2 regions of the Microbacterium sp. As-52 genome follow, and region 2 is predicted to be linked to the other one. Evidence: predicted binding sites of a transcription regulator. Region 2 holds the regulator's gene; the other holds the start of a gene.

Region 1 (3,208 bases), 870 kb from region 2:
GGTGGCTCGCCGGCCGATGTCGGGGTGTCGACGACGGGAATCGCCGGTCCGGATTCCCCCGACGGGCAACCGGTCGGCACGGTGCACATCGGCGTGGCGACGCCGGCGGCGATGAGGACGACGGCCTTCCGTTTCCTCGGAGATCGCGACTCGATCCGCGCGCAGACGGTCGCGGCAGCGCTCGAAGAACTGCGCGCGATGCTGGCGGAATAGCAGGACCGCCGGGGTGGTTATCTCTGATGTGCTCACACTTAAACCACAGAGTGCAGGGGTAGATTCTGTGCATGCCAGGGGTACTAGACTGGCTGTCTCATCGGGGGAGACCTCGAACGATCACATGGGGAGGAGGTTCCGATGATTCTTGTACGACAGGAAATCGGCGATGTGCTGAGGGACTTCCGCCTGCAGAAGGGGCGCACGCTCCGGCAGGTCGCAAGCAAGGCGTCGGTTGCGCTCGGCTACCTCAGCGAGGTCGAGCGTGGGCAGAAGGAGGCGTCGAGCGAGATCCTCGCTTCCGTTGCCGACGCGCTCGACGTTCCCATTTCGACGATCATGCGCGAGGTCGGAGACCGCATCTCGGTGCTCGAGGGCATCCAGGTCTTCCCGGACGTCGTTCCCGACGACCTCGTCGCGTCGATCGAACCTCAGCTTTCGCTGCACTGATCCCCGGTCGGGGAAGCCATGCGTCGTAGTGAGTTCCTTCGCGCCGTCGAGACCGAGTTTCAGGCGCGCGCGTCCTCTCTGGTGAACGACCTGACGCTCAGCGCTGTCGGCGGTCGAACAGCGCTCGAGGCGCTGGCCGAGGGAACCCCACCACGCGACATCTGGTTGGCGTTGTGCGTCGAGATGGACGTTCCGGAGAACAGGCGACACGGCGTCGGTCGGCAGGAGCCGCGCGGACGCTGAGTCGTTCGTCGATCTCCGATGCCTACGGGAAACGACCTGAGATTCACGGCGTGTCGTCGAAGATCTGTTCGAAGCGGGCGTAGTCTTCTGCACAAGTGGTTCAGGGAATCTGTTCTGCACGGTATGTGAGCTCTCCGCGTCGATGTCGGTGGCCTCTCCTACGGTGGAAAACAAGCCGAAGAGCCATTACGCCTTGTCGGAGAGTTTCTCCCAGCCGGGAGAGCCGCGACAGCCTACAGGCGGCATCACGCGCGCAGAAGGAGCACATCATGCCATCACCCGCCGACCGCGAGAAGTCCCTCGAGACCGCCCTCGCCCAGATCGATCGCCAGTTCGGAAAGGGCTCGGTCATGCGGCTGGGCAGCGATGAGCGCGCCCCCGTGGCGGTCATCCCCACCGGCTCCATCGCCCTCGACGTCGCTCTCGGCGTCGGAGGCCTCCCGCGTGGTCGAATCGTCGAGATCTACGGACCGGAGTCCTCGGGTAAGACGACCCTCACCCTGCATGCGATCGCGAACGCTCAGCGCGCAGGCGGAATCGCCGCGTTCATCGACGCCGAACACGCGCTCGACCCCGACTACGCCGCGAAGCTCGGCGTCGACATCGACGCGCTCCTGGTGTCGCAGCCCGACACCGGTGAGCAGGCCCTCGAGATCGCCGACATGCTCGTGCGCTCGGGAGCCATCGACCTCATCGTCATCGACTCCGTGGCGGCGCTCGTGCCCCGCGCCGAGATCGAGGGCGAGATGGGCGACTCGCACGTCGGTCTGCAGGCGCGACTCATGTCGCAGGCGCTGCGTAAGCTCACCGGTGGCCTGAACCAGACCAACACGACGATGATCTTCATCAACCAGCTTCGCGAGAAGATCGGCGTCTTCTTCGGCTCGCCCGAGACGACCGCCGGTGGTAAGGCGCTGAAGTTCTACGCCTCGGTCCGCATGGACATCCGTCGTATCGAGACCCTCAAGGACGGAACCGACGCCGTCGGAAACCGCACCAGGGTCAAGGTGGTCAAGAACAAGATGGCGCCGCCGTTCAAGCAGGCCGAGTTCGACATCCTCTACGGCGTCGGCATCTCCCGTGAGGGCAGCCTGATCGACTTCGGCGTCGAGCACGCCATCGTGAAGAAGTCGGGCTCGTGGTACACCTACGACGGCGACCAGCTGGGCCAGGGCAAAGAGAACGCGCGCACCTTCCTGTTGAACAACCCCGATATCGCGCTGGCGATCGAGACGCAGATCAAGCAGAAGCTCGGTATCGGCGGCCCCGCTTCGGTACCGGCAGCTGCAGACGAGCTCGCTGAGCGTCGTCCGGCCTGATGAACGACACGCGTGGGGGCGATCCCGACCGGATCGCCCCCATCATCCCCCTCTTCGGCGGTGGGTCGAAGAAGCAAACGCACACGCCGCCGCCTCGCCTGGCGGAAGGCGACGACCAGTCGACGGACGATCCCCGCGCCAGCGACGCGGCGGTCTGGCGCACGACCTGGGATGCCCCTCCGGACAGTGTCTCGCACATCGACGCGTCCGACGCGGGTACTCCCAGCGATCGTCATCCCGCGCGGGGGATCAGGGGCAGTTCCGCCACAGCGTCGACGCGCCCGACGAAGTCCGCTCCTCACCTTCGCGCACTCGGCGGCGGAGAGAGCGACGATGCCGGCGCCGACGAGAAGGCATCGTCGGACGAGGTGCGTGTGGCCGCGGAGGAGTCTCTCGTCCGTAAGCTGCGGGCGCGATCGTTGTCCATCTCGGAGGCCCGGCAGGTCCTGCGAGGCGTCGGCCTCGACGGTGGGGTCGTCGACGACGTGATCGATGAGTTCTCCCGACGCGGCTATCTCGACGACGCCGCCCTCGCTGCCGTGCTGGTGACATCGGGCGTCGAGCGGAAGGGACAGGGACGGGTCGCGTTGTCTCGCGCACTCGCGCAGCGGGGCATTCCGCGCGATGTTATCGACGGCGCTCTCGACGAGTTGCCGGACGACGATGAAGATCGCGCGCTCGAGTTCGCTCGCGGCAAGGCGCGGTCGATGAGTCGGCTCGATCACGACACGGCTCTGCGGCGGCTGGTGGGCCAGCTCTCACGACGCGGCTACAACGGAGCCGTGGCGATGAAAGCCGCGAAGGCTGCGCTGCGGGAGAACTCCTTCGGAGGTTCCACGTCCGGGGTCCGGTTCGTCGACTCGGACTGATGCCGGGACGCCGCGACAGCTCAGCAACGGCTCGTACAATGGGGAGATCATGACTATCCCGCGCAGCGAACCGACGATCATCGGCGCGTCGTCGGCAGCCGTCGACGACGACGG
Region 2 (3,208 bases):
CATGACCGTCGCCGGGGAACTCGATGATGCTCTCGCCCCCTCCGGTGTCGATCACGACGACGTCGTCGCGCCCGTTCGTGCGGACGGCGACGATGCGGCCGTCCTCCAACGGCTGATACCAGCGGTTGCCGAGCACCCAGAGCCCGTAGCCCGTGTCGGCATCGGACGGGGCCAGCGGCCGCGGGGATCCGGAAGGCGTCACCCCGTCGATGGCGATGCGGTGGAGTGTCCAGCGGTCATCGGCGATGTCGGCGAAGACCAGTTCCGTGTCGCTGAGCCACTCGGGCTGCAGCGCCGCTCGCGAGGGGATCGTCCGCGGGAGGCCTCCGTCGACCTCGGCGATCTGCACGCGCGCGCTCTCCCACGGCATCTTCCCCCGTTCCCAGGCGACCCACGCGGCGCGGGTCCCGTCAGGGGAGAATGCGGGGTGGGCGAAGAACCCCTCGCCCTGCACGATCACGCTGACCGCGGACTCGTCTTCTGCGGCGGAGCCGTCGAGCGGGATCTCGACGATCGCGCGGAGGTGCGGTGTGGTCGAGAGGTCTTCGCGCACGGCGAGCAGACGTCCGTCCTGCACGCGCAGACCTCCGTGCGCGGGACCGGCAGCGGTGAGCGTGACGAGATCCCCGTCGGGGGTCAGGCGGCGCACCCGCTGGTCTGAGGCGTCGACGAAGTAGAGCGTCCCCCGATCGTCCGCCGTCCAGGCGCCGCCACCGTATTCGTGCACGCGGGAGCGGGCGTTCCAGGGCGCGGGGAGGACCTCGGCGCCCGTGGAACTCCGTACCGTCACCCGTCCCTTCTCGGACGGCACCGACTCACCCCACCAGATCTCCGTGCCGACGAAGCGGGCGCCGTCGATGCGAGGAGAGGACGCCGCGACTGATGCCGCGGAGAAAGGCGAAGGCCAGGAACCGTAGGGGGACGACGTCATGCTTCGAGCCTATGGGGCGCTGGCACGAGCGTCACGCGGGGCGCACACGAAGGCCCTCCAGGGAACCGGGAGGGCCTTCGTCGTGCTCTCGTCTCAGACCGCGCGGAGCACCGCCACGATCTTGCCGAGGATCACGGCTTCATCGCCCAGGATGGGCTCGAACGCCGAGTTGCGCGGGAGCAGCCACGTGTGGCCGTCGCGACGGCGCAGCACCTTGACGGTGGCCTCGCCGTCGAGCATCGCCGCGACGATCTCGCCGTTCTCGGCGCTGTTCTGCGAACGGACGACGACCCAGTCGCCGTCGCAGATGGCGGCGTCGATCATCGACTCGCCGGAGACCTTGAGCATGAACAGGTCGCCCTTGCCCACCAGCTGGCGGGGGAGCGGGAAGATCTCCTCGACCTGCTGGTCGGCGGTGATCGGCACACCCGCGGCGATGCGTCCGACCAGGGGGACGAGTGCCGCATCGCCGACCGGTGTCGCCACGTCGGCGGGATTCTCGGTGCTGGCCCCCGGGAGGTCGATGAGCACTTCCATGGCGCGGGTCTTCCCGGGGTCGCGACGCAGATAGCCGCTGAGCTCCAACTGCCCGAGCTGGTGGGTGACGCTGGAGAGGGACTTGAGACCGACGGCGTCGCCGATCTCGCGCATGCTCGGCGGGTAGCCGTGGTGCGCGATCGAGTTCTGGATGACCTCGAGGATCGCCATCTGCTTCGGGCTGAGGCTCTTCCGGCGGCGCGTGCGCGGTGCCTCCGACTCGGGGGCAGAGTTCTCGCTCATGGTGCTCCTTCAGTGCGTGATCCGACGTCCCTCTTCGAATGTCGGAGGCCCGTGGTGGGGTGTCCTTATCGAAACCGTATCCGAGAAACGGGCCGATCTGGAAGATCTGTTCGAGCGTGTCGGCTCATTTCCGGATTCGGTTTCGAAGAATACTTGACAGATGTTCGAACTCGAAGATATCTTCGGTACGTAGCTTCGCATTCACGGCTCCCGGCCGAGACGGGAATGCGAACGCTACGCCAACTTCCCCGGCGGCCTCACCGCTCCGGGACAGGCTAAGGAGCACCACATGAGCAGCATCAGCTTCAGCACCGCAGCAGTCATTCCGGCGTCGACCCGTCCCACGACGCGACTCCGACTGACGACGCGTGGCCGCGCCGTGCTGCTGGCTTTCGCCTCGGTGCCGCTCGCGATCGGTATCGCCTTCGCGGCGCTCAGCGGTGGCAGCGCGATCGCTTCGGGAGCAGATTCGGCCGCCGTCAGCGTCGAGACGGTGACCGTCATGCCAGGAGACACCCTCTGGTCGATCGCCACCAGCGTCGCTCCCGATGCCGACCCGCGCGACGTCATCGGTGAGATCAGCCGGATGAACCTGCTGCGCGGTGGAGAACTCCAGATCGGCCAGACGCTCGCCATCCCGGCCCAGTACGTGAACTGATCCGGCGGCGGCAGCACAGCAGCAACTTTGCGTCATCGAGGCAAGGCGCCGCTTAACATGGGAAGGGTGACCCTCTCCCTCAACGATCTCCCGCTACGCGACGATCTTCGCGGATTGACGCCATACGGCGCTCCGCAAGCGCCGCTCCCGATCGCGCTCAACGTGAACGAGAACACGCATCCGATCCCCGACGCGGTGGCGAGCGACATCCTCGACGACATCGCCGTCGCGATCCGCGACGTCAACCGCTATCCGGACCGGGAGTTCACGACGCTCCGCGAGTCGTTCGCGGAGTACCTGGGGCATGGGCTCACACCGGAGCAGATCTGGGCCGGCAATGGCTCGAACGAGGTTCTCCAGCACATCCTCCAGGCTTTCGGAGGTCCCGGGCGCACGGCGTTCGGTTTCGCGCCGACGTATTCGATGTACCCGCTCATCGCCCAGGGGACGGGAGCACGCTGGATCGCCGGCACGCGTCAGCCCGACTACACGATCACCCCGGACGAGGCTGCCGAGCAGGTGCGGGCCGCCGATCCCGATGTGGTCATCCTCTGTTCTCCCAACAACCCCACCGGCACGCCGCTCGGGCTGGACGTGATCGAAGCCGTGTACGACGCGGCCCGAGGCATCGTGATCGTGGATGAGGCGTACCAGGAGTTCGCGCCGCGCGATGCGATCTCCGCCCTGACTCTGCTCGACGGACGCCCGCGTCTCGCCGTCTCGCGCACCATGAGCAAGGCCTTCGCCTTCGCCGGGGCCCGGGTCGGGTACCTCGCTGCCGACCCCGCCTTCATCGACGCGTTGCGTCTGGTGCGTCTGCCCTATCACCTGAGCGCTCT

What was found. The regulator LexA, encoded in region 2, represses DNA repair genes until DNA is damaged. The targets are predictions, from matches to a motif close to TCGAACANNTGTTCGA.
Region 1: the regulator LexA is predicted to act here: its motif matches at 963-978, upstream of recA (recombinase RecA).

What each region holds. Positions count from the first base shown of each region.
Region 1 covers NZ_CP188171.1:3,581,716-3,584,923, forward strand. The annotation lists gene ACLFA2_RS17270 (CinA family protein) at 1-213, shown strand, start outside; gene ACLFA2_RS17275 (helix-turn-helix domain-containing protein) at 355-663, shown strand; gene ACLFA2_RS17280 (DUF3046 domain-containing protein) at 682-906, shown strand; gene recA (recombinase RecA) at 1,176-2,225, shown strand; gene ACLFA2_RS17290 (regulatory protein RecX) at 2,225-3,094, shown strand; gene miaB (tRNA (N6-isopentenyl adenosine(37)-C2)-methylthiotransferase MiaB) at 3,144-3,208, shown strand, end outside.
Region 2 covers NZ_CP188171.1:498,673-501,880, reverse strand. The annotation lists gene ACLFA2_RS02430 (S9 family peptidase) at 1-931, opposite strand, end outside; gene lexA (transcriptional repressor LexA) at 1,025-1,711, opposite strand; gene ACLFA2_RS02420 (LysM peptidoglycan-binding domain-containing protein) at 2,001-2,369, shown strand; gene ACLFA2_RS02415 (histidinol-phosphate transaminase) at 2,427-3,208, shown strand, end outside.